Regions from separate parts of the Halomonas sp. H10-9-1 genome, predicted to be linked through region 1. Evidence: predicted binding sites of a transcription regulator. Region 1 holds the regulator's gene; each other region holds the start of a gene.
What was found. Region 1 encodes FNR, which switches genes on or off when oxygen is low (the NO sensors DNR and NnrR bind a similar motif). Its sites were predicted from a motif close to TTGATNTANATCAA; they were not measured.
Positions count from the first base shown of each region.

Region 2: the regulator FNR is predicted to act here: its motif matches at 1,588-1,601, upstream of NFH66_RS09330 (cytochrome-c peroxidase).
Region 3: the regulator FNR is predicted to act here: its motif matches at 1,798-1,811, upstream of ubiT (ubiquinone anaerobic biosynthesis accessory factor UbiT).
Region 4: the regulator FNR is predicted to act here: its motif matches at 1,993-2,006, upstream of NFH66_RS13340 (DUF427 domain-containing protein).

Region 1 covers NZ_JAMSHO010000001.1:583,519-587,726, forward strand. Annotated here, with positions in the region: gene ttcA (tRNA 2-thiocytidine(32) synthetase TtcA) at 1-876, shown strand, start outside; gene fnr (fumarate/nitrate reduction transcriptional regulator Fnr) at 1,104-1,847, opposite strand; gene NFH66_RS02680 (radical SAM protein) at 1,960-3,300, opposite strand; gene NFH66_RS02685 (sulfite exporter TauE/SafE family protein) at 3,391-4,095, opposite strand; gene ccoS (cbb3-type cytochrome oxidase assembly protein CcoS) at 4,095-4,208, opposite strand, start outside.
Region 2 covers NZ_JAMSHO010000001.1:2,023,446-2,027,653, forward strand. Annotated here, with positions in the region: gene guaD (guanine deaminase) at 180-1,496, shown strand; gene NFH66_RS09330 (cytochrome-c peroxidase) at 1,770-2,759, shown strand; gene NFH66_RS09335 (adenosine deaminase) at 2,868-3,860, opposite strand; gene NFH66_RS09340 (DUF4139 domain-containing protein) at 3,964-4,208, opposite strand, start outside.
Region 3 covers NZ_JAMSHO010000001.1:104,841-109,048, forward strand. Annotated here, with positions in the region: gene NFH66_RS00510 (PaaI family thioesterase) at 1-406, shown strand, start outside; gene NFH66_RS00515 (DUF423 domain-containing protein) at 413-787, opposite strand; gene trmB (tRNA (guanosine(46)-N7)-methyltransferase TrmB) at 913-1,677, shown strand; gene ubiT (ubiquinone anaerobic biosynthesis accessory factor UbiT) at 1,889-2,383, shown strand; gene NFH66_RS00530 (adenosylcobalamin-dependent ribonucleoside-diphosphate reductase) at 2,422-4,208, shown strand, end outside.
Region 4 covers NZ_JAMSHO010000001.1:2,908,366-2,912,573, reverse strand. Annotated here, with positions in the region: gene NFH66_RS13355 (VOC family protein) at 1-44, shown strand, start outside; gene NFH66_RS13350 (ion transporter) at 145-1,140, opposite strand; gene NFH66_RS13345 (5'-methylthioadenosine/S-adenosylhomocysteine nucleosidase) at 1,231-1,887, opposite strand; gene NFH66_RS13340 (DUF427 domain-containing protein) at 2,095-2,439, shown strand; gene blaOXA (class D beta-lactamase) at 2,748-3,512, shown strand; gene aadA1 (ANT(3'')-Ia family aminoglycoside nucleotidyltransferase AadA1) at 3,526-4,208, shown strand, end outside.

The sequences.
Region 1 (4,208 bases):
AGCGCCCCGCAAGAGCCCGCCATCCAGGAAGACACCGAGGCCCTCGATGCCCGGGCAAGGCGCGAGTTCAACAAATTGCACAAGCGCCTGCGACGCCAGGTGGGCAATGCGATCATCGACTACGGGATGATCCATGAGGGGGATCGGGTGATGGTCTGCCTCTCCGGGGGCAAGGATAGCTACACCCTGCTCGAGATCCTGCGCAGCCTACAGCGCAACGCCCCGGTGGCGTTCTCGCTGGTGGCGGTCAACCTCGACCAGAAGCAGCCCGGCTTCCCTGAGCACGTGCTGCCCGAGTACCTGGAAGGCACCGGCGTCGAGTACCATATCCTCGAGCGTGACACCTACTCGGTGGTCAAGGAGAAGACGCCCGAGGGCAAGACCACCTGCGCGCTCTGCTCGCGGCTGCGGCGGGGCTCCCTGTACGGTTTCGCCGAGGAGATCGGGGCCACCAAGATCGCCTTGGGCCATCACCGCGAGGATATCCTCGAGACGCTGTTCCTCAACATGTTCTTCGGTGGCAGCCTCAAGGCGATGCCGCCCAAGCTGCTCTCCGACGATGGTCGCAATATCGTCATCCGCCCGCTGGCCTACTGCCGCGAGGAGGATATCGCCGAGTTCGCCCGGCAGATGGCCTTTCCGATCATTCCCTGCAACTTGTGTGGCTCCCAACCCAACCTGCAGCGCCAGGTCGTCAAGGAAATGCTGGCCGAGTGGGAGGCGAAGCATCCCGGGCGCCTGGAGAGCATGTTCAAGGCGGTGACCAACGTCGCCCCCTCGCAGCTGGCCGATCGCGACCTGTTCGACTTCGCCGGGCTGGAGGAGAAGCAGGCCAGGATGCAGGCCAGCCGGATCGATATCCAGCAAGAGCTGTAAACCCGGCTTCGCCGGGAGCGGTAAGCTATAAGCTTTACGCTGTAAGAACAACTCTTTGCCGCTAGGCTTGGCGTCGATACCCTGGCTTACGGCTTACGGCTTACGGCTTACGGCTTACGGCTTACGGCTTACGGCTTACGGCTTACGGCTTACGGCTTACGGCTTACGGCTTACGGCTTACGGCTTACGGCTTACGGCTTACGGCTTACGGCTTACGGCTTACGCCGTTAGTGCGCCCCCTCCTCCTCGGCCAGGCGGGTGAGCGCCGGCAGGTCGAGGATATTGACCTCGCGGCCGGAGACGGCCACCACGCCCTGGGTCTGGAAGCGGCCGAGGATGCGGCTCACCGTCTCCACCGCCAGGCCCAGGTAGTTGCCGATATCGGCCCGGGACATGGAGAGACGGAAGCTGTAGGGAGAGTAGCCGCGGCGGCGGAAGCGCTCGGAGAGGCTGGTGAAGAAGCTGGCCAGGCGCTGGTCCGCGGTCTTGCGTGACAGCAGGCGCATCATGCGGCGGTCGGCACGCAGCTCCTTGCTCATGCTGCGGTAGAGCTGACCGCGCAACTCCGGCAACGACTCCGAGAGGTGGTCGAGGCGATCGAAGGGGATTTCGCAGACGGTGGTGGTCTCCAGTGCTACCACGGTGCCCGGGTAGTGCTGCTCGTCGATGCCGTCGAGGCCCACCAGCTCGCTGGGCAGGTAGAAATTGGTCAGCTGGTCCTCGCCGCTGCCCTCGGTGGTCACCTGCTTGAGGCTACCCGAGCGAACCGCGAAGACGCTGGTGAAGGGGCTGTCCTGGCGGAACAGCGCCTCGCCCTTCTTGAGTGGTGCGCGGCGCCGGATGATGGCGTCGAACTGGTCCATGTCCTCCACCTCCAGCGCCAGAGGCAGGCAGAGCGAGCTCAGGCTGCAGGTCTGACAGCGCGTCTCCTGTAGCACCGAGCGCCGTCGGCCGGTGAGGGTGTCCGCCATGGCCCTATCCTTCTTGATCGTGGTCATGGGCCCATTATGGAGCAAAGCGAGGGCAGGGCAAACCACCCTGGGCAGGGTGATGGAGAACGTTGCCATCCCGGGGGGGGGGGCGTCAGGGGCCAGGCGGGGGGGCGAGTGCCTCGAGGATGCGGGGCAGTCGCCAGTGCCCCTCGGCGGTCAGCGCCACCCGGCCGGCAGCAAGATCGACAAGCCCCTCGCTACATAGTGCTTCGAGGTCGGTGCCCGTCGACAGCACGGCAGGGTCGACAGAACGGCCGCAGAGCAGGGCTTCGAGGATCGCCCGGTGATGCTGCTGGTCGGGCGTCAGGCGGATACCGCGTGCGGTGGGCAGGCGGCTGGCATCCAGGGCCCCCTCGTAGCTCGCCAGGGTGTCGGTGTTGCGAACCCAGAGCTCACCGATGCGGCTGGTGGCGCCCAGGCCGAGCCCCAGGAGGTCACCTGCGGTGTCCTGGGTGAAGCCCAACGGGCCGTGCCCCAGGGTGCCGCTGGCCCGCGACTGGGCCAGGCGGTCGTCGCGACGTGCGAAGAGGCCGAGGCCGATATGCACGTAGCCGGATGCCTCCAGGTGGGCACGTGCCACGGCCAGCAGCTGGCGCCGCGTCGCCGCGTCGGGTAGCCAGTCGCGATGAATGGCGCGCTGGGCCAGGTGGCGCTCCGGGCGGTGGTTGTAACGGTGGAGGCGGATGCGTGCCGGGGCCATGCCGAGCACCTGCTCGAGGGTATCGGCGAGGGCTTGCGGGGTCTGGAAGGGCAGGCCGAGCATCAGCGACAGGGTCAGTTCCCGGAAGCCCAGTCGGTCGGCCTCATCGACCAGCGCCTCGGTCAGTGCCCGGGGCTGGATGCGGTTGATCGCCCGCTGTACCCGGGGGTCGAGCTCATGCACGCCCAGGCTGAGGCGATTGAAGCCCAGCGCCTGGAGGTGGCGCAGGGTGAGCATGTCGGCCTCGCGGGGGTCGAGTTCGATGCTGAAGTCGCGCTCCCGGGCAGCGGAGAGCCCCAGGCGGGCGTCCAGGCGATCGAAGAGGTCGCTCATCTGGTCCAGGGTGAGGAATGTCGGCGTCCCGCCGCCCCAGTGCAGGCGTGACACCGGGGGCAGTCCGCTTAGCCGGCGCCGGGCCAGCACCATCTCGCGGTCGAGTCGCGTCAGGTAGGGTTCCGCCTGGCGACTGTCGTGGGAGGGCACGCACAGGCTGGCGCAGAAGCGGCAGGCATGACGGCAGAAGGGCAGGCGCACCCTTACCGCGAGGGAGGCATCGGCCGGGCGCTCGGCGAGGGCCGCCTCCAGCGCGGGAGCAGCGACGCCCGGGTGATAGTGGTGGGGCGCGGGATAGGCGACCTCGGTGGCCGATACCAGATCGCCCGCGCCGGGCAGCGGCTCTCGAGGCGGGCTCGAGGCCCCTTGGGGGGCAGTGCGCTTGGCGTGAACGGACATGGGCGACTCCGGGTCGTGGACATACTCCCCATGCTAGGGTGCCGCGGCCAGGCAAGCGTTGAGCTGTGTCAATCCCGCGTGGAATAGTCGTCAGCCGAGAGGCGCTCCGCCTCCCGGGAGCAGTTGCCACAGCTGCCAGAGAGCGAAGGCGATGATCAATAGCGCGGCGATGCTGCGGGTGGCACGGTGGCGAATCAGGCCGGCCAGCTGGCGGGCGGCGAGCCCGGTGGCCAGCAGTGCCGGCAGGGTGCCGAGGCCGAAGGCGCCCATCAGCAGTGCGCCCCGCAGCGGGTCGGCCATGGCCAGGCTCCAGGCCAGCATCGAGTAGACCAGCCCGCAGGGCAGCCAGCCCCACACCGCGCCCAGCGCCACGGCCTGGGGAATCCTGACCACCGGCATCAGCCGGCGCCCGAACGGCTCCAGGTGGCGCCACAGGCGCCGTCCAACGGTTTCGATCCCGAGCAGCCCCTTCCACCAGTCGGCGATATACAGGGCCATCAGGATCAGCATCAGTGCGGCGAGCCCCTGCAGGATCAGGCGCGCGGGAGCGGTCAGCGAGAGCAGGGTGCCGAGTGACGCCGCCAGGGCGCCCGCCACCATGTAGCTGGTGATGCGGCCCAGGTTGTAGCCCAGCAGCAGGCCGGAGAGACGGGCGGATGAGCGCATGCTGGGGGGCACGGCGAAGGAGAGCGCGCTCATGATGCCGCCGCACATGCCGATGCAGTGGGCACCGCCCAGCAGGCCGAAGACGACGGCCGCGGCGAAGGGCGGCAGGTCGAGCCCGGTAGGATCCATCAGCGCACCTCGTCGTCCGGACGGCGGTCCGGCGGCGTCGGGGCGTCGACGTCTTCGGTGGGGGGCAGCTCGGAGGGGCGGTCGTTCGCGTCGTCGTCGAAGAGGATACGGTA
Region 2 (4,208 bases), 1.4 Mb from region 1:
CGGCGACCCCGAACGATCCACTGTGCCCCGAAACGATGGCCAGCGGGCGCCGGGAATAGGCCGAAGAGGAGGTCATTTGCCAAGGATGGCAAATGTAGCGTCTAGGGAAGGATTCACAGCGCCTCCTCGAAGGCCTGTTGCCGGATGAGCCCGATGGCGGTAACAAACGAGCCCAAAAGATGACGAACAACGACTCGCGCGTGCTGCGCGCCGAACTGCTGAGCTTCGATGCCGACCCCGGCGACGACGATACCCCGGCACCGGGCAGCGTGCGCCACCACCCCGATGGCGCGGTATGGATCGAGAACGGCCGCATCCGCGCCGTGGACGACTACGCCACCCTGGCCCCCGACCTGCCCCCCGGCATCGAGATCATCGATCACCGCGGCAAGCTGATCACCCCCGGCTTCATCGACAGCCATGTCCACTACGTGCAGCTGGAGATCATCGCCTCCTACGGGCGTCAGCTGCTCGATTGGCTGAACGACTACACCTTCCCCGAGGAGCTGCGCTTCGCCGACCCCGACCACGCCGCGGCGCTCTCCGAGGCCTTCCTCGATGAACTGCTACGAGTCGGCACCACCACCGCCCAGGTGTTCTGCTCCAGCCACCCCGCCTCGGTGGACGCCTTCTTCGCCGCCAGCCACCGCCGTGGCCTGCGCATGCTCGCCGGCAAGGTGCTGATGGACCGCCACGCCCCCGCGGGGCTCACCGACGACCTCGAGGGCGGCATCCGCGACAGCGAGCGACTGATCGGCGACTGGCACGGCAAGGGGCGTCTCGGCTACAGCCTGACCCCGCGCTTCGCCCCCACCTCCACCCGCGCGCAGCTCGACGCCACCGGGGCGCTGCTGCGCAACGACGAAAGCCTGTGGCTGCAGACCCATCTGGCCGAGAACAGCGGCGAACTCGACTGGGTAGCCGAGCTCTTCCCGGGCAGCCGCGACTACCTCGAGGTCTACGAGCGCTCCGGCCTGGTGGGGCCGCGCAGCACCTTCGCCCACGGCATCCACCTCGACCAGGCGATGCGCGGCCGGCTCGCCGAACGCGGCGCCAACCTCGCCTTCTGCCCCAGCTCCAACCTGTTCCTCGGTAGCGGCCTGTTCGATCGCCGGGCGGCGCGGGAGATGGACCTCAACGTCACCTACGCCAGCGACGTGGGCGGCGGCACCGACCTCTCGGGGCTGGCCACGCTGAAGGCCGCCTACCAGGTCGGCCAGCTGCGCGGCCAGCCGCTCACCGCCTGGCAGGGGCTCTACGGCCTGACCCTGGGCAACGCCCGGGCACTCTCGCTGGATAAGCGCATCGGCCGCCTGGCGCCGGGCCTGGATGCCGACCTGGTGGTCCTCGACCCCGCAGCCACGCCGCTGCTGGCGCGACGCACCGCGCGCAGCCGCAGCCTGGCCGAGACCCTCTTCGCGCTGATGATGATGGGCGACGATCGCAGCGTCGCCGAGACCTGGGCGGGCGGGCGCCTGCAGCATCGCCGCGGGTGACTCGCTACCGAACTTCCCTGGAACGCGATGGCGTCCGCTTCCATGACAGTACAGGCAGGGTCCAGATGGCGAAGACTGTCGGGATGATTTCTTGATACAGGTCAAGCCACCCCCTTTCCCGAGTACTGCACTGGGTTGATTTATCACAAGGTAACTGAGTAACTGGCTGATATAAGGTTAAACGCCGATTAACGGCGTGCCTTGCCAGCGTCCGTGCCTTGCCACCGCTTGGATGTCAGTCACGGATGGATCATCAGCAGAAGGGGAACTGTCATGCTCAACAAGCGCCTGCTGGTCAGCGCCGTCGCCATCGGCTCGGCCCTTTCCATCTCGGCTCCGGCCCTGGCCGACGACGGGCTTAGCGACTATCGCGACCGCTTCGAGCCGCTGCCGCACCTGCCGCCGATCCCGGCGGACAACTCCCTCACCGCCGCCAAGGTAGAGCTCGGCAACATGCTGTTCTTCGAGCCGCGCATCTCCTCCAGCGGCGTGATCAGCTGTGCCACCTGCCACAACCCGGCGCTGGGCTGGAGCGATCGCATCCCTCGGGCCACCGGCCACGACGGCCAGATCGGCGAACGCAACACCCCCACGGTACTCAACTCAGGCTTCCTCGGCTCACAGTTCTGGGACGGCCGCGAGCCCGACCTCGAGGGGCAGTCCCTGGGTCCCATCGAGGCCAGCGTAGAGATGGCCATGGAACTGGGCCAGGCCCTGAAGCGTCTGGAGGACTTCGAGGTCTACCAGCAGAAGTTCGCTGCCGCCTACCCGGGCGACGAGAACCCGATCAATGCCGACAACCTGGCGCACGCCATCGCCAGCTTCGAGCGCACCCTCAATACCCCCGACTCACCCTTCGACCGCTACCTGCACGGCGACCTGGATGCCCTGAACGAGCAGCAGAAGGATGGCATGGTGGCCTTCGTGGACAACGGCTGCATCGCCTGCCACCGCGGCCCGGCGCTGACCGACAGCCAGTTCCACCGCATCCAGGTACCCGGCTCCACCGACGTCGGTCGCTTCGACGTCACCGGCGAGGAGAGCGATCGCCATCGCTTCCGTACCCCGACCCTGCGCAACGTCGCCGTCACCTACCCCTACATGAACAACGGCGCCACCGAGACCCTCGAGGAGGCCGTGGCCATCATGGGCAAGGAGATGCTGGGTCGTGACTTCGAGGAGCAGACCATCGCCGACATCACCGCCTTCCTGCACACCCTGACCGGCGAACAGCCGGACTATGAGGTGCCGGCCCTACCGTGACCCCGATAGCGGTCCCATACGGGCCGGTCCTTTACCGACGACAAGGCCAGGCGGGCCCCGGGAGCACTCCCGGGGCCGCCTTGGGTATGGGCAAGCGGGTCGCGGCGCCTATGCCTCGGCCAGCAGGCGACGCAGCTCCTCGCGGCGACCCTCGTCAACGAAGGCCGCCTCGATGGCGTTGCCGGCCAGGCGGCGGCACGTGGCCTCGTCCCAACCGAAGGCGCGCTGGCAGGCGAGGAAGTTATCCAGCAGGCCGCCGCCGAAGTAGGCCGGGTCGTCGGAGTTGAGGGTGACATTGAGCCCCTCCGCCAGCAGCTGGGGCAACGGGTGATCCGCGAGGCGCTCGACCACCCTGAGGCGCACGTTGGAGAGCGGGCAGACGGTGAGTACCGTCTGTTCGTCACGCAGGCGGGCGACCAGCTCGGGATCCTCCAGGCAGCGCACCCCGTGATCGATGCGGCAGACATCGAGCCGGTCGAGGGCGCTGCGAATATACTCCGGCGGCCCCTCCTCGCCGGCGTGGGCCACCCGCGGGATGCCCAGGCGCCGAGCGCGCTCGAATGCCTCGACGAACTTCTCGGGCGGATTGCCAAGCTCGGCGCTGTCCAGGCCCACCGCGTCGAGGGTCTCCCAGTAGGGCGCCGCCGCCTCGAGTACCTGCACCGCCTCATCGGCGTCACGATCGCGCAGGAAGGCCATGATCAGGGCGCTGGAAAGCCCCAGCTCCCGGGCCGCCTCACGCCTCGCCAGGGAGAGCCCTTCCATGACCACCGGCAGCTCGATGCCGCGGGCCAGGTGCGCCTGGGGGTCGACGTGCATCTCAACGTGCACCACCCCCTCGGCGCGGGCGCGACGAAAGTAGTCCATCGCCAGGTCATGGAAGTCGGCGGCGGTCTGGAGCACGCTCATGCCCTGGTAATAGAGATCGAGGAAGGACTGCAGATCGCGGAAGTCATAAGCGGCACGGGCCGCCTCCACCGAGGCGTAGGGCAGCGCGACCCCATTGCGCTCGGCCAGGGCGAACATCAGCTCGGGCTCCAGCGAGCCCTCGATATGCAGGTGCAGCTCGACCTTGGGCAGGCGGGTCAGGAAGTCACGCATGGCTCGTCTCGCTCTCCTCGGGTCCTGTCACCACATCCTGATCGAAAGCAGGCCAGCGCGCAAAGCCCATGGCCTCAACGCCCCCTTGACCCTGGCGACGCCCTCAGGGCAGTTCACGCAGGGTCTCGGCGAGCGCCTCACGGCGCTCCTCGCGCTCGGCCTCGGCACCGGCGCGTCGGGATTCCAGCTCGGCGATGCGCTCCTCCGCGGCCTCGAGATCGGCCAGGTAGCGCTGCCCGAGGTCGTTGTCGGTGCCCACCGCCCCCAGGTTGTCGCGGATCCGTGCCTGGCCCTCGGCGGCGCGTTCCAGCTCCTGGCCGATGCGCGCGAGCCGGCGCTCCACTTCGG
Region 3 (4,208 bases), 480 kb from region 1:
GATGACCGCCGCCGCCATCGAGGATTTCCTCGACGAGATCTTCCCCCAGCGCATCGGCACCATCGAGGCCGTCGATCATATGAAGGCCACCATGAGCCTGGCCATCGACGACGAGCACCTGCGCCCCGGTGCGAGCGTTTCCGGTCCCACCCTGATGGGCCTGGCCGACGTCTGCCTCTACGTGGCGATCCTCGCCGAGATCGGGCCGGAGCCGATGGCGGTGACCAGCGACCTGCACTGCCGTTTCCTGCGCCGCCCCCGTGGCGACCGCGATATCATCGCCACGGCGCGCCTGCTCAAGCTGGGGCGTCGCCTGGCGGTGGGCGAGGTGCAGCTCTTCTCCGCCGGGCAGGAGGAGCCGGTGGCCCTGGTCACCGCCACCTACGCCCTGCCCGATCGCGACTGACGCGCCTCAGCGGCCGCGCAGGACGGCCCCGGCCAGCGCCAGCCAGCCGCCGATCATCAGCACTCCGCCGATCGGTGTGATCATGCCAAGTCCCGTCGCGCCGGTGAGCGCCATGGCGTAGAGTGAACCGGAGAAAAGCGTGCTGCCGGATGCCCATAGCCCCATGGCCAGCCGCTGGCCGGCGATCGGGCAAGAGGCGCGCCAGGCGAGCACGGCCAGCAGTGCCAGGGTATGCCACGCCTGGTAGCGCACCCCGGTCGCGAAGGCCGCCGCCAGTCGCGGGGCCAGCTGTCCCTCCAGGGCGTGGGCGCCGAAGGCGCCGGCGACCACCACCAGGGCGCCGGACAGCGCCGCGACCAGCCACCATCCCCTGTCGTGCATCTCGGTCTCCTCGCGGTTGTCTGGATTCGGACGCTACCGTACCCCGCGGCGGCCTTAGCCGCTACAATACGCGCCCCCGATTCATCCAAGCCCAGAAGATTCCGTCCAGAGAGTTGTCCCGCGCCATGACCGACCCCCATCACGACGACAAGACCACCGGCCCGGAGGGAGCGGATGCCCCGCTGCACCGCCGCGGCATCAAGAGCTATGTGCTGCGTGCCGGGCGCATGACCCAGGCCCAGACCCGCGGGCTCGAGGAGGTGTGGCCGCGGCTGGGGCTGACCCTGGCCGACGGTCGTCAGGCGCTCGAAACGCTGTTCGGTCGCCGCGCGCCCTGCGTGGTGGAGATCGGCTTCGGCATGGGCGCCTCGCTGGTGGAGCAGGCCGAAACCCACCCGGGCACCGACTTCATCGGCATCGAGGTGCATGCGCCGGGCGTCGGCAAGCTGCTCGACGAGGTCGACAAGCGCGGCCTCACCAACCTGCGCGTCTACCGAGAGGACGCCCTGCGGGTGCTCGAGGAGTGCCTGCCCGAGGCGAGCCTCGACGCCGTGCAGCTGTTCTTCCCCGACCCCTGGCCCAAGAAGAAGCACCACAAGCGGCGTATCGTGCAGCCCGCCTTCGTCGAGCTGGTGCGCACGCGGCTGAAGGTCGGCGGCACCTTCCACCTGGCCACCGATTGGGAGGCCTACGCCGAGTGGATGGCCGAGGTAATGGATGCCGCCCCGGGTTTCGCCAACACCGCAGGGCCCGAGACCGCCCCCTATGTGCCGCGGCCGGCGTTCCGTCCGTTGACCAAGTTCGAGGCCCGCGGGGAGCGGCTGGGGCATGGCGTCTGGGATCTCATCTATCGCCGCACCGGTGATTCTGTCGTCGCTTCAAGCGGTTAGGCTGTCAAATGAAAATGGGTCATGATGTTTGGTGTTTTTAACCAGATATAGGGCTTGCTGACTAGATATTGTCTATATATGGTAGTCGGGCCGCGGGTGAGCAGAGGGCCTGTCACCGACATGATGCATGTCAGTGCAGCCCCGGGAGCACCGGCCTAGGATAAACGGTTCGGCGGCCCTGGCCGCATGGTTACCCTTCAGGAGAGCTGTCATGTCCCTGCCGTTGTTGCCTTTACCGTTACAAGCCCTGCCGCGTCCTCCCGCCCCCGTCCATCTGATTCGCGCCCTCGATCCGCGCGTGCCGGTCGGCCTGAAGCGTCGTCTGGTGGAACCGTTGCTCAATCGCACCTTCGCCGAGCCCCTGGCCGAGGGGGAGTTCGACGCCCTGGAGGGGCGCCGCATTACCCTGGCCATCGAGGATATCGGCGTGGCCCTGACGCTCACCCTGGAGGGCGAGCGCCTGGCGGTGTGCACCGAGCCTGGCGAGGCCACCATCCGTGGTGGCTGGCGGGAGTTCCTCTGCCTGGCCACCCGCCGCGAGGATCCCGATGCGCTGTTCTTCCAGCGCCGGCTGCTGATCGAGGGCGACACCGAACTGGGCCTGATGGTCAAGAACCTGCTCGACGGTCGCGAGGAGGGACTGGCCCAGGGCCCCTTCGGCGAGCTGCTGGTGCGCCTGGAGCGGCTGGCAAGACGTACGGGCTGATTTTTTTCGATTAACGCATTTCTTCCGGAGCCATCCGAATGAGCACTTCCACCAAGCCAGTGAAGTCATCCAACGAGGTGCCCCTGCAGGGGCCGTCCCGCGACATCTGGGACTCCAAGTACCGCCTCAAGGACCGTCACGGCCAGCCCGTGGACCAGGACGTGGCCGCCACCTGGGATCGCGTGGCCCGGGCGCTGGCCGCGGTGGAAGGCAAGCAGGCCAACACCTGGCTGGCGAAGTTCCGCTGGGCGCTGGAGAACGGTGCCATCCCCGCCGGGCGAATCATGTCCAACGCCGGCGCCGAGGCCTACAAGCCGGCGGTGAGCCTGATCAACTGCACGGTGTCGCGCACCATCCGCGACTCCATGCACGATATCCTCGACTCCGTGGTGGATGCCGGCATGACCCTCAAGGCGGGCTGCGGCATCGGCTACGACTTCTCCACCCTGCGCCACAAGGGCGCCTTCGTGTTCGGCGCCGGGGCCGGCACCAACGGCCCCCTGGCGTTCATGGATATCTACGACAAGATGTGCTTCACGGTGGCTTCCGCGGGCGGTCGCCGCGGCGCCCAGATGGGCACCTTCGACGTCGGCCACCCCGACGTGCGCCAGTTCATCGAGGCCAAGCGCGAGGCGGGCCGCCTGCGCCAGTTCAACCTCAGCCTGCTGATCACCGACGAGTTCATGGAGGCAGTGAAGCACGACGCCGAGTGGCCCCTGGCCTTCCCGCTGCACGCGGGCGAGAAGGATGACGTCCAGGAGAGCGAGCTGATCTACCGCGACTGGCCGGTGGTGGAGGAGGGCTACACCGTCGACGCCGAGGGCCGCGTGGCCTGCCGCATCGTCGAGGTGATCAAGGCCCGCGAGCTGTGGGATACCATCATGCGCTCCACCTACGACTACGCCGAGCCGGGCTTCATCCTGATCGACCAGGTCAATCGGATGAACAACAACTGGTTCTGCGAGGAGATCCGCGCCACCAACCCCTGCGGCGAGCAGCCGCTGCCCCCCGAGGGCGCCTGCCTGCTGGGCTCGGTGAACCTGACCCGCTTCGTCATCGATCCCTTCGGCAAGACGCCGCGCTTCGACTGGGAGCGCTACCGCCAGGTGGTGGCCATCTTCACCCGTATGCTCGACAACGTGGTGGAGATCAGCGGCCTGCCGCTTTCGGGCCAGCGCCGCGAGATCGAGGCCAAGCGCCGCCACGGCATGGGCTTCCTGGGCCTGGGCTCGACCCTGACCATGCTCAAGATCCCCTATGGCTCGCCGGAGTCGTTGGCCTTCACCGAGGAGGTGAGCCGCAACCTGGCCATCGAGGGCTGGAAGCAGGCTCTCGAGCTCTCCCGCGAGAAGGGCATGGCCCCGGCGCTGGCCGAGGACTATGAGATTACCCCGAAGATGCTGCGCGAGCGTCCCGAGCTGAAGAAGGACGGCTACGAGATCGGCGACAAGGTGCCCGGTCGCATCCTGCACGCCCGCTACAGCCGCTACATGCAGAAGGTCGCCGAGGTGGAGCCGGAGCTGGTCGCCCAGCTCGCCGAGCACGGTGCGCGCTTCACCCACCATAGCTCCATCGCGCCCACCGGCACCATTTCGCTGTCGCTGGGCAACAACGCCTCCAACGGCATCGAGCCGTCGTTCTCGCACCGCTACTTCCGCAACGTCATCCAGGCGGGCAAGAAGACCAAGGAGCAGGTCGAGGTGGTTTCCTTCGAGCTGGCGGCCTACCGCCACTTCATCGCCGCCGACGCCGTGGAGAGCGACCTGCCCGACTACTTCATCACCGCCGATGCGGTGAGTCCCAAGCAGCACGTGGCGGTGCAGGC
Region 4 (4,208 bases), 2.3 Mb from region 1:
ATAATCCATTGTTTTGGGTCGGCCCATCAGATGAGCCTGCATGACAAGGCGCAGCAGGCACCGGCGCGCGGCCGACCTCATGCCGCCATGGCCTTCCCGACCATGGCGGCTTTTTCATGGAGTGACCGCCGGCGGGCCTACGGCTTACTGATAGCGGTGCTGCCAGCCCTTGACCGCGATCTGCTCCTTGAGCAGCTCCAGCATGTCCACCAGCACCTGCTCGGTGATCCGCTCGGTCTGCGGGTCGGTGCGCAGCCAGGCATCGAAGCCGCTCTCGGCCAGGTGCTCCACCAGGGCGGAGAACTCCGCCGACTTGAGGCCCGCCAGGGCCTCGTCAACCAGGCGGCAGGCCAGGTCGGAGAGCGAAGCCTCGAGCCCCCGGGTCAGCTGGCCGCCCAGCGGCAGGCGCCCGAGGCGCTTGAGCTCCGGGCTCTCCGCCAGGGTACGGCCGACCAGCCCGCGCACGTAGCGCAGGGTGTCGGCGCGGTTGTGGGCATAGGTGTCGCCCGCCATGGCCTCCAGCCGCTGGCCGATCTCGTGGATCAGCGCCTGCTTGCGGGGCCGGACCACCCGCTCCATCAGCGGGGCGGAGAACCCGTCGCTCTGGCGGATCTCCCGCTGCACGTTGTCGAGCATGCGCAGGGCGATGCGGTCGGTGAGCTCCTCGAGCAGGATGTCGTAGTACTTGGCGACCACGGAGTAGAGATACCAGCGGCGCACGTCGATCAGCCCCATGCGCTGCAGGCGGTGCAGCAGCGAGATGACGCGCAGGATGCGCAGCAGCCGAAAGCCACTAAGCGGGATGCAGCCGAGCACGTCGTACCAGTGCACGAAGGGGTAGAAGAACCAGCGATGGTAGTGGCGCTCGGCGATGGCCACCGCCCAGCCCAGCAGCACGTCGAACAGGAAGATCGACACGAATGCCAGGTCGATGGCGAGGAAGTTGGCGTGGATATGCTGCTCGTAGGCGCCGTGCAGGCCCGGGGCCACGGCCTCGAAGGCGGCGTTCAGCGGCGGCAGCAAGTAGAGGCTGTCGAACAGCAGCAGGGCCAGGTTGGCGATCACCAGCACGATGATGAGCAGGTCCCACACCAGGTGGACCCGCTCCAGGGCGGGGGAGGTCCTGCGGGTGGCGGACATTTCTACTCTCCTTTGGCGGTGCGAATCCTCCTCCCCAGCCTAGAAGCTCGGCGCCCGGACGGCACTGAACGCCACCCCGGGCCCGGCGCCTCAGCGCGTCAGCAGCCCCTCCCGGATCGCCGCCTCGAGGCGGTCCACGGCGCCGGCCAGCTTCTCGTCGATGATGTGAAGGTATTCCGTCCAGTCGTCGATATGGTTCAGCTCCGCCTTGCCGTCGGAGATGCCGCGCAGCACCACCAGCGGCACCGCAAAGCGCGTGCAGGCGCGCAGGCCGGCGTAGCTCTCCATGTCCACCATGTCGGCGGTGATGGCGTCATAGGCCGCGCCGGAGACGATATCGGCTCCGGTGGAGAGCGTCGCCTCGTGAATCCCGGGAATGCGCAGCGGCAGGGGCAGGGTGGCCGGCAGGTCGAGGAAGGGCGTGACGCCCGTCGCGAAGCCAAGCGGGGTGGCGTCCATGTCGCGGTAGGCCACCGAGGTCGCCTGGTAGACCTCGGTCTGCTCCAGCGCCCGGCTGCCCGCCGAGCCCAGCGACACCACCAGGTCCGGCAGCCGCCCGCGCGCCTCCAGCCCCGCCAGCGCCGCGGTGAGTTCCACCGCCGCCTCGACCGGCCCCACGCCGGTCATGAAGGGCGTGAAGCGCTCCCGAAGATGCGGGCCGTATTCAGGCTCAGCCGCCATCACGAAGAGGATCGACCGGCCGCCTAATTCCGTCAGCGGCGCCGGTGTGCGTGGTGTATTGCTCATCCCGAGAGTCTCCCGCAGCCCAATAAAGCCACCATCATGGCGGGCAGGGGCGTTGGTGCCAATCACGATGGTCCGGCTGGTGCTGAGCGGACGGTTCGCGGAAGATAGACGCAGATCAAAGGCCAAATCAAATTTGTCACCAGGCGGTGACATTCTGAGGCCCTCGTTCTAGGCTGATAGATCAGCCGGTTCGCAAGGGAGCTGCCGATGGCCGATCACACCGCCGACCCCCGTATTACCCTGCATCCGCACTCCCGGCGGGTGCGCATCCTTGCTGGTGACAACCTGATCGCCGATACCCGCAACGCCATCGAGCTGCGCGAATACGGATATCCACACCGTCAATATGTACCCAAAGGGGACGTGGATATGGCGAAGCTTTCAGTATCTGCCACCGTGACCCATTGCCCGTTCAAGGGCGATAGCACCTATTTCTCGCTGCCCGATATTGCCGATGTAGCTTGGAGCTATGAGTGGCCGATCGTCGAGATGCAGGCGATCGCCGGACGGCTGGCTTTCGATGCCAGTAAGGTGACGGAGATTGTTAAGTGACGTCCGTTTTCGACCCAAAGCGGCTATGGGGGCAAAGGCAGCAGGCACATTCATTGGGGATATGCAGCATGCACGATGATTGGTGCTATACTGCCGAGCTATACTTAATATATAGGAATTTCAATAGGATGAGAGGGGGTGGGCGCGTAGCATAATATTGTTGAACGCGCGTGCGCGTTCAAGTGGAATATCAAGCATGCTACATAATACAACTGTTAGGCGTCCAAGGAGGCAAGGTGCATACTAGATACTTCATTTTCTTTTTGCTTTCCATATTTTTTATTCCTGAAATTTTCGCTCAGGATAAAATACTCGATAGGCCTGAATGGAAGGAATTCTTTGACAAACATGAAGCGACAGGAACGATTCTAATCGTTGATAGTCGCGCTTCAGCCGAAAAGGTTAGTGTTTATGACAGAACGCGCGCTGGGAAGCGCTATTCTCCAGCTTCCACGTTCAAAGTTCCGCATACTCTTTTTGCTTTAGATGCAGGAGTAGTTAAAGACGAGTTTCAGGTATTTCCTTGGGACGGAGTGAAAAGAGGTTATGCGCCGCACAATCAAGATCAGAACTTGCGCTCGGCTATGCGACATTCTGCACTCTGGGTGTATGAAAAATTTGCTAAGGCGATCGGTGAGGAGAAAGCACGGTCCTACCTAAGTAGAATCAGCTACGGAAATATGGACCCTAGTACCAAGGGCGGTGCTTATTGGGTCGATGGAAAGCTTGCTATCTCTGCTGAAGAGCAGGTGGTTTTTTTAAAAAAGCTATATCAAAATGATCTTCCGTTTGAGCTAGAACATCAACGTCTTTTGAAGGATGTTATGATAGTTGAAGCTGAGAAAGACTGGATATTACGTGCGAAAACTGGATGGGAAGGCCGTCACGGCTGGTGGGTCGGTTGGGTCGAGTGGTCCGCTGGCCCTGTTTTCTTTGCATTGAATATAGACACTCCCAATAGATGGGAGGATCTGTATAAAAGAGAGGCTATAGCGCGGGACATTCTTATATCCATTCGAGCACTACCGCCTAACAAATCAATGCAGCCGACCGCTAAAGCGTCGGCTGATTGAAGCGTTAAACATCATGAGGGAAGCGGTGATCGCCGAAGTATCGACTCAACTATCAGAGGTAGTTGGCGTCATCGAGCGCCATCTCGAACCGACGTTGCTGGCCGTACATTTGTACGGCTCCGCAGTGGATGGCGGCCTGAAGCCACACAGTGATATTGATTTGCTGGTTACGGTGACCGTAAGGCTTGATGAAACAACGCGGCGAGCTTTGATCAACGACCTTTTGGAAACTTCGGCTTCCCCTGGAGAGAGCGAGATTCTCCGCGCTGTAGAAGTCACCATTGTTGTGCACGACGACATCATTCCGTGGCGTTATCCAGCTAAGCGCGAACTGCAATTTGGAGAATGGCAGCGCAATGACATTCTTGCAGGTATCTTCGAGCCAGCCACGATCGACATTGATCTGGCTATCTTGCTGACAAAAGCAAGAGAACATAGCGTTGCCTTGGTAGGTCCAGCGGCGGAGGAACTCTTTGATCCGGTTCCTGAACAGGATCTATTTGAGGCGCTAAATGAAACCTTAACGCTATGGAACTCGCCGCCCGACTGGGCTGGCGATGAGCGAAATGTAGTGCTTACGTTGTCCCGCATTTGGTACAGCGCAGTAACCGGCAAAATCGCGCCGAAGGATGTCGCTGCCGACTGGGCAATGGAGCGCCTGCCGGCCCAGTATCAGCCCGTCATACTTGAAGCTAG